One region of the Lamprobacter sp. genome, then DNA from elsewhere that is predicted to be linked to it. Evidence: predicted binding sites of a transcription regulator. Region 1 holds the regulator's gene; each other region holds the start of a gene.

What was found. Region 1 encodes sigma-54, which starts transcription at its own class of promoters, with help from an activator protein. Its sites were predicted from a motif close to TGGCANGNTNCNTGCTT; they were not measured.
Region 2: urtA (urea ABC transporter substrate-binding protein) is a predicted target of sigma-54. The motif match lies at 1,713-1,729, and genes of this name have one in related genera.
Region 3: VBE63_RS18495 (UPF0182 family protein) is a predicted target of sigma-54. The motif match lies at 2,843-2,859, and genes of this name have one in related genera.

The regions. Positions count from the first base shown of each region.
Region 1 is NZ_JAYESN010000005.1:71,358-75,518, reverse strand. Features, by position in the region: gene hprK (HPr(Ser) kinase/phosphatase) at 1-274, opposite strand, end outside; gene VBE63_RS02530 (PTS sugar transporter subunit IIA) at 293-745, opposite strand; gene hpf (ribosome hibernation-promoting factor, HPF/YfiA family) at 944-1,306, opposite strand; gene VBE63_RS02520 (RNA polymerase factor sigma-54) at 1,362-2,849, opposite strand; gene lptB (LPS export ABC transporter ATP-binding protein) at 2,957-3,682, opposite strand; gene lptA (lipopolysaccharide transport periplasmic protein LptA) at 3,682-4,161, opposite strand, start outside.
Region 2 is NZ_JAYESN010000032.1:10,670-14,830, forward strand. Features, by position in the region: gene urtB (urea ABC transporter permease subunit UrtB) at 1-98, opposite strand, end outside; gene urtA (urea ABC transporter substrate-binding protein) at 303-1,643, opposite strand; gene VBE63_RS10530 (energy transducer TonB) at 1,879-2,331, opposite strand; gene gloA (lactoylglutathione lyase) at 2,416-2,811, shown strand; gene VBE63_RS10540 (2OG-Fe(II) oxygenase) at 2,965-3,609, shown strand; gene nifB (nitrogenase cofactor biosynthesis protein NifB) at 3,936-4,161, shown strand, end outside.
Region 3 is NZ_JAYESN010000087.1:4,337-8,497, forward strand. Features, by position in the region: gene VBE63_RS18495 (UPF0182 family protein) at 29-2,719, opposite strand; gene VBE63_RS18500 (DUF1328 domain-containing protein) at 3,238-3,393, shown strand; gene VBE63_RS18505 (nodulation protein NfeD) at 3,501-4,161, shown strand, end outside.

The sequences.
Region 1 (4,161 bases):
CCGCCGCGGGCTCGGCGGCAAAGAGCCGATCAAGAATGTCGCGGCCCGCGGCCGGACTCAAGTCATGGAGATGACGAATCTCAGCCCCGCCTAGAACCTGCAGGCGATTAGGATGGATGCAGTTGAGCGAGCCGACCAGACTCTGGGCCGCCCCAGCGAGTGAGTCCGTATTGACCAGGGCGCGCGGCTGATCCGGTATGGGGGTTAGCCAACGCAGCCCAAGCCTCGGCCCGAGGTGCTCAATCAGGCCTTGCAAGGTATCGACGGGGGGCATCTGTGCGACGAGCCAGCCTTAAGCGTGACGCTGCAATAAGTCCAGCAACGTACTGGCATCATCGGCAGCCCGAAGTGCCGCGCGCAGTTGCGGATTGCTAAAGCGCTCGGCAAGGCTCGCCAGCAGATTCAGATGGGCATCGGTTGCCTCCTGTGGCACCAATAGGCCAAAGGCGAGGTCAACCGGACGATCATCCGGCGCATCAAAGCTGACGCCCTGGCTCAACTGCACGAAGGCGCCAATGGCCGTGTCGATGCCTTGGATGCGCGCATGCGGAAGCGCGATGCCCTCGCCTAAGCCCGTGCTACCGAGCCGTTCGCGATCGTTCAACAGGTCGAAGACAGAGGCTGAAGAACACTGCAGACCCGCACTCGCCAAGAGCTCGGCCAAGGCCTCCAGCAATCGCTTCTTGCTCGTGACCTCGACACGACAGCGGATGCGCGGCTCAGTAATCAGGCTGGGGGGAAACATCGACCGTCGCTCCAAATAAAGTGATCTTCGCATGCAGGACGCAGTACGGCCTGGTTGGATAAGGACAACAACGGCAGAGGCATCAGCCTAGCAGCATCGCAAAGGAGGCCGGAGCGCCTCACATCCCGCTCCGGCACAGTCATTGACCAGACGCTCATCGCTGCAAGCAGCCTGAGCATCGCTCAGTGCAGTGGCGTCTCATAGATCATCCTGCTCATCGTCTAGCTCACCGCTGACCGTCTCCCCTTCGGCAGCCGTCTTGGTGGCGCTACCGCGATGACTCTGGCGCTTCTCCTTATACTTCAGCACCTGGCGATCGAGCTTGTCGATCAGCCCATCAATGGCCGCATACATGTCTTCATGAACGGCATCGGCGAAGACATCGGCGCCATTCATGTGGATGCGGGCCTCGGCCTTCTGCCGTAGTTTCTCGACGCTCAGGATCACATGCACTTTGATCACGTGATCGAAGTGGCGCTCTAGGCGCTCGAATTTGCTCTCGACGTAGCCTTTCAGCGGTTCGGTAATATCGACATGATGGCCCGTGAGGTTGATTTGCATTGCGTCACTCCTGGGTTTGCAGGCGAGCCTTAGCGGCAGACATTCAGCGCTGCAGCTAAAGGCGCTTGCGCTCATTCGAGGGTGGGATACCCATTGCCTCGCGGTACTTGGCGACAGTACGTCGCGCGACATTGATCCCCTGTTCGGACAGGATGCCGGCGATCTTGCTGTCGCTCAGCGGTTTGTTCGCCGCCTCGGCGGCGACCAGCTTGCGGATAAAGGCACGAATCGCGGTCGAAGAGCATTCTCCGCCCGATGCCGTGCCGACATGACTGGAAAAGAAATATTTGAACTCCAGCGTACCACGCGGCGTATGCATGTACTTCTGCGTGGTCACGCGTGAGACGGTCGACTCGTGGAGCTCGAGCGAGTCTGCGACATCTCTGAGGATCAGCGGACGCATGGCCTCCTCGCCGTACTCGAAAAAATCGCGCTGTAGCTCGACGATCTTCGCCGCCACTCGCAGCACCGTATCGTTGCGGCTGAGCAGACTCTTGATAAACCAACGGGCCTCCTGCAGATGCGTCTTCAAGCAAACATTCTCGGCCCCATCATCGGCGCGCCGGATCAGCTTTGCATAGTCTTCGTTCACTCTCAGTTTAGGCTGAGTTTCAGGATTTAGCTCGACTTGCCACACACCAGCCTGCTTACGCACCAACACATCAGGAATCACATAGTCTGTCCGATGGTCACTGATCAGGGAGCCTGGCCGCGGCTGCAGCGACCGGATCAGCGTTAACGAGCGCGCCAGATCAAGGTCGGAAAGCTTGGTGTGACGGCGCAATTCATCCAGATCGTTGCGCGCCAGCGCGTCGAACAAGCTGTCGCAAATCTTCAGCGCACCCGCGCGATCTGGCGTCTCCGGCGGCAGCTGGCGTAGTTGCAGCAACAGGCATTCGCGCGGATCGCGAGCACCAACCCCAGCGGGATCGAGGGCCTGAATGCCATGCAGCACGGCCTCGATCTCGTCGAGCTCGAGATCCTCCAGATCCAGCGTCTCAAGCAGCTCGGCGGGATCGAGCCGAAGATAGCCATCCGCATCGATCGCATCGATCAGCGCCTCGGCGATCAGGCGGTCACGCGCCCCAAGGCGGCCCAGATTGAGCTGCCACTCGAGATGGTCGTGCAGCGTCTGTGGTTTCGACTGCTGCGCAAAGAGGTCGACATCGCCAGACGCGCTCGACCCAGGGGAACCTGAAGGGCCGGCATACTGGGCGCCAGGATCACTGTCGAAGGTATCACTCCACTCGCTGTCGAGCGCCAGATCATCGGGCAGCGTGCTCGATTCAGCGGGAACCTCGGCATCGACGGAGGCATCGGTCTGTGCTTGGCGCAACTCAGCAGTCTCGCCAGCGGTGTCCCCCGCATCCTCTCGCCCAACCTGATCTTCGTCCGAGGTCTCCAGCATCAGATTAGACTCGAGCGCGTCTTGGATCTCGCGCTGGAGGTCGAGCGTGGAGAGCTGCAACAGCTTGATGGCTTGCTGGAGCTGCGGCGTCATGGTCAGCTGCTGACCAAGACGGAGCTGGATGCTTTGCTTCATTCCGAGCGGCTATGCGGGTACAAAAGGCCTTATTGGCTTGCAGTCTAGACGAAAAGGTGGCTCAGTCGCAGCGCCAAGCTTAGATCTCCTGGTTTCTACCAAGGTCTTCAGAGTCGAAAGTGCTCGCCAAGATAGACCGCCCGCACCTGCGTATCTTGCAGCAACACCGCCGGCGCTCCGCTGGCAATGACTCGGCCGGCGTTGATGATATAGGCCCGGTCGCAGATGTCGAGCGTCTCCCGAACATTATGATCGGTGATCAGCACAGCAATCTCACGATCGCGTAAATGACTGATAATTTGCTTGATATCGCCTACCGCGATGGGATCGACCCCAGCAAAGGGCTCATCAAGCAGCATGACCTTGGGCTCAACCGCAAGCGCGCGCGCGATCTCGAGCCGCCGGCGCTCACCACCGGAGAGGCTGAGCGCAAGTGAATCGGCCACATGGCCAATGCCCAACTCATCAAGCAGCTCGTCGCAGCGCTGCCGGCGATCCTCGCGGCTCGTGTCGTCGCGCATCTCGAGTACCGCCATCAGATTATCCCGAGCCGAGAGTTTACGGAAGACCGATGGCTCCTGTGCCAGATAGCTGAGACCCCGCCGCGCTCGCGCGTGCATTGGCCGATGGGTGATGTCCTCGGCATCGAGCCTGATGCGACCAGCGTCAGCGCCGACGAGCCCGACGATCATGTAGAAACTGGTGGTTTTACCGGCCCCGTTTGGTCCCAGCAGGCCCACGACCTCACCGGCATCGACAGCCAGATCAACACCATCAACCACGCGCCGTCGTCGATAGGTCTTGGCCAGCGCACGCGCCTCGAGGATCGCCATCAGGGAGCCGATGCTGGCCGTGAAGCGGGCTCCGACTCGGGCTCGATCCGAATCTTCACTCGCTCGCGGCCTTGGGCGCTGCTACCCGCAGTCACGCGCTTGGTGATCCGATTGTAGACGATGCGATCGCTCGCAAAACGGTCCTCGCCTTGGATCAACACCGCCTCATCGATCAGGGTCAGCTGTTCGCGGTCAGCCTCGTACTCCATCCGCAGCGCGCGGCCTTTGACCTCTTCCGGATCATCATCAAGCAGCTGCCGATAACGCACCGGTTGACCGATTGCGATGATCTTCTCAGCACGGCGGTCTGGCTTGTGATGCACAAGCACCTCGTCGGCCTGGATGAACAGGCTGCCCTGGGTGACCTCGACATGGCCGATGTAGAGGCTGGTCAACTGTTTCTCGTCGAGCTCTGCGGCATCAGCCTCGATATACATCGGCTGATACTGATCCGACTCGAGCGCGCTCGTGGAGGTCGC
Region 2 (4,161 bases), on a different contig from region 1:
TCGTCAGCGCCAGTGGCTGTGGCTGTCATCAGCAACAGCAAGAAGCCAAGCGCCATCGCCAAAGCAGGGCCACTGCCGCCAAACACAAACCTGGACATAGGGCTCATCAACCGCACGAGGTCATCTAAGGGGTGAACGCTGCCGCGTCATTCGGATCAGGACGTTCCGGCAACTGGGGTGACCAGCGCGCCATCCCTGGCTTCGGATCAAATGCGGCGTCGGCGCAAACGCCGGCCGCTGCCTCTAGTCTCTCAACGCCACGGTACTAGACGCCTCGCTTCTAGACGCCTTGGTTCTCAAAACTACTCCGTTGCAACCTGCACGCTGCCAAGGCATTTTTTCGTCTTGGTATTGTAGTTGCCACAGTTAATCGGGTCTGTCCAATCGCCGATCAGATCCTTGGAGCCTTCCAGGTAGTCCGACCAGGCATCGCCAGGAACCTCTTCCTCGGTCTGGTAGACGATCGCGAACTGACCATCATCCTGTATCTCACCAATCAGCACCGGTTTGGTGATGTGATGATTGGGCAGCATCTTAGCAGTCCCGCCACTCAGATTGCTGGTGGTCAAGCCGACGATGGCGTTCTCGACCGCATCGGTGTCGGTGGTGCCGGCCTTCTCGACCGCCTGCACCCAGAGATCGAAGCCGATCTTGTGTGCCTCCATCGGGTCATTGGTGACCCGCTTCGGATTGCCGATGAACTCATGCCAGGTCTCGATGAAGGCCTCGTTCTCATCGGTCGGCACACTCATGAAGTAGTTCCAGGCCGCCAGATGGCCGACCAGCGGACCGGTGTCGATGCCTGAAAGCTCCTCTTCGCCAACCGAGAAGGCGATGACCGGGATATCCTCGGCCGAGATACCCTGATTGCCCAGCTCCTTATAGAAGGGCACGTTGGCATCGCCGTTGATGGTCGAGACCACCGCCGTCTTCTTGCCCTCGGAGCCGAACTTCTTGATGTCGGCGACGATCGACTGCCAGTCGGAATGCCCGAACGGCGTGTAGTTGATCATGATGTCCTCCTCGGCCACCCCATTCTGCTTCAGATAGGCCTCGAGGATCTTGTTGGTGGTGCGCGGATACACGTAGTCGGTTCCGGCCAGCACCCAGCGTTCCACGCCCAGCTCGTCCTTCAGATAATCGACCGCTGGGATCGCCTGCTGATTCGGCGCCGCGCCGGTGTAGAAGACGTTCTTGGACGATTCCTCGCCCTCGTACTGCACCGGATAGAACAGCAGGCCGTTCAGTTCCTCGAACACCGGCAGCACCGATTTGCGCGACACCGAGGTCCAGCAGCCAAACACGGCAGCGACCTTGTCTTTCTGAAGCAGCTCACGCGCCTTCTCAGCGAACAGCGGCCAGTCCGAGGCCGGATCAACCACCACCGCCTCGAGCTTTTTACCAAGCACCCCACCCTTCTCGTTCTGCTCATCGATCAGCATCAGGACCGTATCCTTCAGCGTCGTCTCGCTGATCGCCATGGTGCCGGAGAGCGAATGCAGCACACCGACCTTGATGGTCTCATCGTTGGCCTGATCCGCTGCGGGCGCGGCGTCTTCGGCGAATCCGGACAGCGACGCGGTCAGCCCGAGCGCGATACCGGCACTGAGCAGCAGGGGTTTGAAAGACGGGATCGCAATCATCCAGTGTCTCCTAATCATGGTGAGTCTTAGAGCATCAGTGGTCGGCCAGAGCTGCCGCCTAGCGGCATTAAGCAAATTCCAGACCAGGGAAAACAACCGACTGATATTGAAGGACAAGATCGACTCACAGGAGCGCTGATCGAGGAGCAATGCACCAAACCTGAGCAATCACCCTCGCCTTGGTGCAAGCCTCTGCACCAGATTGGCAAACACCTGAGCTGGATGAACGCTCCCGTCAGGGGCGCAGCACCAGATTAAAGTCGCGGAACGGCTCGAAGTCCGACCCACTCGGCACCGGCAAAGGCGAGGCGTCGTAGATCGCATTGACGACAGACTGATCGAACATCGGGTTGCCGCTGCTGGTGATGATCCTCACCTGATTGGTGATCACCTTGCCGCCCGGCTCGAGCTGCACATTGACGACTGGGGCGTTGCCCTCCCAGGTACCAGCCGGGTGCACCCAGAACTGGCGGATGCGCTCCTGAATCGCCGGTACCCAGCGGCTGGCAATCTCCTCGCTCGGCGCGGTTGCTGTGCTCGACTCGGCAGCGTCGCGCGACGCGATGCTGAGCGCTGGCAATCCAACAGCAGGCAGCAGGCCTCGCGCACCGAACAACGCCAGCGCCGTGAGTGCATTGGCGAGCAACACCGCAACGAAGACCGTTACAAACAATTTTCCAGTGCCCATCAGGGGTCCTCTGTGAGTTCAAAGACGCCATGATCATCCCCAACTTCTCGCAGAGCAATCAGCAAACGAGGTCCCAAGATCACCATGCGCATCCTGCACACCATGCTCCGCACCGGCAACCTGCAACGCTCCATCGACTTCTATACCAAGCTGCTCGGCATGAAGCTGCTGCGTCAGAAAGACTATCCAGCCGGCGAGTTTACCTTAGCCTTCCTCGGCTACGGTGATGAGTCCGAGCACACCGTCATCGAGCTGACCTACAACTGGGGCGTCGAGCAGTATGAGCTCGGCGATGCCTATGGTCATATCGCGATCGAGGTCGAGGATGTCTATGAGGCTGCCGCGCGCATCAAGGCGCAAGGCGGCGAGATCCTCCGCGAGGCGGGCCCGATGAACGCTGGCACCACCATCATCGCCTTCGTCAAAGATCCCGACGGCTATCCGATCGAGCTGATCGGCGCCAAGCAGACCGCCGGCTAGATCAGCGCCATCCTTGCTGGTTGCGGCCTAGGCGTCAGCCATCGAACGGGCCGCGATCAGCGCCGATCGCGCACCCAGCTGCGGCAAAATCGCTCGACCCACCGCAACATTGCGCGCAGACTTCGGCATCCCTTCTCACCGAGTCCCGCGCACTTGGCTCATCCCGCCTCTTCCCTGCCGCCCGAACAACCACCCGAGCCCGCCGAGCAGATCGCCGCCACCCTCGCCGAACAAGGTTGGTGCCTGACCGATAGCTTCCTCGCCCCACTGCACATCAGCCAACTCCGCCATGAGGCGCAACAGCGCTGGCAGGCCGGACGCTTCCGACGCGCCGGCGTCGGCCGCGGCGAGGATCTCGAACTGCGCGACGAGGTCAGAACCGACCGGGTCGATTGGCTCGACCCGAATGAGCTCAGCGCTGCGCAGCGCCTCTATTGGAGCCAGCTCGAGCAGCTGCGGCTGGCGATCAACCGCAGCCTGTTCCTTGGCCTCTACGCGCTTGAGGCGCACCTAGCCGTCTATCCACCCGGTACCTACTACCGCAAGCACCTGGATCAATTTCGCGGCATCGGCGAGCGCACACTGAGCTGCATCCTCTATCTGAATGATGCCTGGCAGGCACAGGACGGTGGCGCGCTGCGTCTCTACACCGATCCGGAGCGCCCTGAGCTGAGCGAGTTAATCTTCCCCGAAGGCGGTCGCCTAGTGACCTTCTTCAGCGCCCGGTTTCTGCATGAGGTGGAGCCCGCGCAGCGCGAGCGCTTCAGTCTCACCGGTTGGTTCAAGCGGCGCAGCTAGACAGCGAGCAGGTGGTCGACAGCCGGCAGGTGGTCGACTCATGGCAGCAATGCCCCAGCAGCATCAGGCATCTTGGGCTGATGACCGCCTTTCGCTTAGGCCACCCCGCCCCTCGAACCCTGTAAGACCTGTCTGGTCGCAGACCCGACAACGGACGCTTACGCGCTGTCAGCCTCCTCACAGAAGCTTCGGCAACCCGGCTCTGACCATCGTCGAATCAACCGCTTAGCCTTATACACACATTGGGCACAGCGTTTGCTTATAACCCCCTATACAGCCTAGCGCGTCGCACATGCGACGCCGTCAGACTTTACGGGGATCGAGACATGGTTCAAGCGGTAACCACTCTGAACACAGAGCGGCGAAAGGCGGAGAGCGGGCCAGCCGGCGGCTGTGCGTCGAGTGGCTGCGGCAGCAGTAGCGACAAGCTCGCGCACCTGCCAGAAGCGATTCGCGCCAAGGTCAACGACCATCCTTGTTTCTCCGAGGACGCCCATCATCACTATGCGCGCATGCATGTGGCGGTGGCGCCAGCGTGCAATATCCAGTGCC
Region 3 (4,161 bases), on a different contig from region 1:
CCAATCAGCATCCACCCAAGGATTGTAATCAGGAAGATTCTGTGTTGCGGGTCACCTCCTTGGCCTCCGTAACATCTGGCGGCTCCTCCCGTGGCGTCGCCGTCGGCTCCGGCTGGTCTTGCCGCGTCGCTTTAATCCGCTCGTGCAACGACTGAATCCCCTCCTCAAGCGAGGAAGCCAGGACCACCAGCGACCCCTGACTGACGATGAGCTGCGCAAGCTGGGGCAGTGGTGACTTCGTCGTCGTCTGCAGGAAGATGCCTTGGATGTAGGTCAGCACACCATCGACCGGCACCACGACCAGGCGTCCGCGGCTAGCTTCCGAGCCTCGTCGGCTCCACAGGGTCAGCTCCTGGGAGATCCGAGGGTCCTGTTTGATGAAGGCGTTAACCTGCTCTGGGCCATAGACGAGCGTGCCCTTCGAGAAGTTGTAGATAATGATCCGACCGTAGCTGTCACCGTCGTTGCCGGCGACAGCGAGCGCACGCATTCCCGGTTGACCCAGTTGGTTCATCGGCGCGAGCAGGATGTACTCGAAGCGATCCGGCTCGATCAGGTTGAGCGTAAGGTAATGCGAGCGCTGCTGTTCATTGTCCGCGTGCCACGGTGAGAGCGGTAGCTCCCAGGCGTCCTCCTGGTTGTAGAAGGTCTCCGGATCGGTCTGGTGATAGCGGGTGTAGAGGTCCATCTGCACATCGAACAGGCTCTTCGGGTAGCGCAGATGCTGCTTAAGCGCCTTGGGTATCGCCTCGAAGGGCTTGAACAGGCCAGGATAGCTGCGCGCATAACCAGCGGCCAGCGGGTCCGACGGATCGACAAGATAGTAGTCGACGCTGCCGTTATAGGCATCCACGATCACCTTGACCGAATTGCGGATGTAATTGAACGGATGATCAAAATGTTCGACCTGACCATCATAGGGCTTGGAGTAGGGGTACCATTTCGAGGTGGTAAAGGCGTCCTGTATCCAGTACAGCCGACCATTGGCGATCGCGAGATAGGGATTCGGGCCAAGCGTCAGCCCTGGTGTTAGCGTTTTGATGCGCTCGCGGATATCGCGCCGGAACAGCAGCCGGCTCTCGTCGGTCATCCGCGTGGTGTACAGAATGTTGCGCTCGCCGAAATACAGCGAGAAGATCAGCTTGCGGAAGAGACTGCTGACCGGCACGCCACCGCGACCCGCATAGTCGGTCAGATGCGTCTCGTCGGATGCGGCATAATCGAGTTCGTGGCTTGCATTCGGCGCGATGACCGGATGCAGATCGGCAGCCCCGTAGTAGATGGCTGGCTCATCGATGGACAGACCCGCCACGGCATCCGGCGGAATGCCTTGGATCAGCCATTCGATCGGCTCGTCCGCCGGCTGTGCGGCCGAGGTCATGACGAGGCCGTAGCCATGGGTGTATCTCAGCCAGAAGTTGACCCAGGTCTGGCGCGACTCACTCAGCTTCTCAAGGTTAATGTGACGCGCGGCGAGAAAGACCTGGCGATAAGCATCCTCTATCTCGTAGCGATCGACGCTCACCTTGTCAAACGCGTAATAGGGCCGGAATTCCTGCAGCTGACGATAGACTGACAACAGCTTGTCATCGTCCCAGATCGGGATGTTCCGCAGGCTAAGTCGGATCTCGGGTGTAATCTCCTCCCAGCCCTCCTCTCGGATGGGATAATCTCGCGTCTCGACCGCTTGCAATCCGTAACCGGCCAGTGTCGCCTTGATATTGTTCGCGATGAACGGCGTCTCGCGCGTCATCTCGGCGGGCTCAACCACAAATTCACCGACCTGCTCGGTCAGGGACGGCGTGTACCGCACTCCGACCACCGCGAGCAAGAGGACCAGGGTCCCCGCAAGCCAGAGTATGCCTTTGCCGGTATTGAGCAGAAACAGTAGCAGCGCACCGGCGAGGAGCGCGAGCACCGCCGCAGCGGCGATCAGCGGTAGCGTCACCATCATCTCCTCGTAGCCTGGGCCGTGGAACAACGGTTGATGCGCGTCCGTGTAGAGCAGCTTGTAGGCGTCGCCGAGGAAATAGAAGCTGCCCATCAGGATAAGGAGTAACAGGGTCAGGCTCAGATGCAGCCGCGCGCCGCGCCGCAACCCTCCGCTCGCCCTCGGCATCGCTCGGTGGTCGAGCCAATACAGAAACCCGAGCCCAAGCAGCATGACCACGAGCGCGATCATGACCTCGGTGTATAGCAGCCTGAAGAAGGGCAGCGAAAACAGGTAGAAACGGATGTCATGCCCAAAGACCGGGTCGCTGATATTGGCCTTTGGCGCCAGCAAGAACATGAGTGCCTGTTCCCAATGGAAGAACAGCGGTAGGGCGACGATCACCGCCAGGATCAGCGTCAATGGCAGGTATAGGGCCAAAGAGCGCTTCTGAAAGCGTCGATAAAACCGGAGAGAGGGACGCTCGTTGTTGGCCCGTTTGGTGTCGCTGGATTCGGATGCCGTCGCCCTTGGACGTGGCGCCCCAAGGTACTTGCTGCCGATCCAGAAGTTGGCAAAGAAGAGCGCGAAGAAGAACGCGGCCGCGACCGCGAAGACCAGATAGCGATAGAGCAGACGCTGCCAGAAATAGACTTCATAACCGAGCGACTGGAACCACCAGAGATCGACGAGGAAGTCCCTGACCACCACGCCCAACACCACCAGCAAAACGGTGACAACCAGCAGCAGGCCAATCAGGGAAAGGGACAGGGTTTTCCAAGAACGCATGTCGATACCTCAAGTCATCACCTAGCCGAACTCAACTCAGCGGCCGCTTCGCTCGGCAGTCGTTGCCTATAGCGAGCGTCACGCTCAACAAGGCGCTTGCACGCATCGCACCTTGATCCTCTTAAGCACACCTCATGCCGTCTCAACTGGCGCGTCCGACCAAGGGACGCAGAACGCCTGAGCGGTTGCCAGCGCGATCACGCTTCCTGTCTGGTTCCTTTTCCGGTGCACTCCGGGTCCGGTGCACGCTGGGCAGACTGGGCAGACTGGACAGGCATCGGGTCAATTGACCCCGGAGTGGGCGATAAGCCCCAACGATTCAGGGATCGCGAAGGACCTCGGTTTCATTGATGACCGGGACGGAGCGCCCCCAGACGGGACGCTGGCCTCGATCGGGATCTCATGCAACACCCTTTTCCTCGGGTTTCCTCGGTTTCCTCCGTTTTCCTCGGTACTGGCATCCTTCTTGTATCACTGAAGGGACAAAGTGATGATCTGTTTCAGATTGGAGAAATTGCATGATTCAGTGGGCTTTAATCTTTCTTGTCGTGGCGATTGTTGCCGGAGTGTTCGGTTTTTCGGGGATCGCCGGTACCGCAACCGAGATTGCGTGGATTCTGTTCATTGTCGGCCTCGTGCTGGCCGTCATCTTCTTCATCCGCGGGCGCGCCTAGTCGATATCCCGAGTTCGATCAATGCGTGTAAAGCGTATTGATCGGCCCGGGCCAGCCGGTCGTCACTGGCACCGCCCGCTATATCGACCGATAACCTGATCAACAGCATGTCGATTCGCAGCCTCATCGCCATCCTGCTACTGCTCGCGACCGGTCCGTTTCCAGACGCCGCAGCCGAGGCGCGCGAGGCACTGGTCATCCCGCTCGACGGCGCCATCGGCGCCGCCACCGGCGAGTTCGTGGTCAGTGGGATCGAGGATGCCGCCGCAGCTGATGCCGAACTGGTCATCCTGCGTATGGACACCCCAGGCGGCCTGGATCAGGCGATGCGCCGCATCATCAAGGCGATCCTCGCCTCGCCGGTGCCGGTGGCCAGCTTCGTCGCCCCGCCCGGTGCGCGGGCAGCGAGCGCCGGTACCTATATCCTCTATGCCAGCCAGATCGCCGCCATGGCGCCGGCAACCAATCTCGGCGCCGCCACGCCGGTTCAGGTCGGCGGCGATCTGCCGGGACTCGGCGACCGCTCCCCGACCGGCGAGGGCGCCGCCGCCCGCGCTGGCGCCGGTCATGAAAACGCCAACGCCGATGGCAATGGCAATGGCAATGGCAATGGCAAACGAACCGGCTCCCAGGACAACGCGAGCGCGTCCGAGCGCAAGCGCGTCAATGACGCCGTCGCCTATCTCCGCGGCCTGGCCGAGCTGCGCGGGCGCAATGCCGATTGGGCCGAGGAAGCGGTGCGCGCTTCGGTCAGTTTGGAATCCAGTG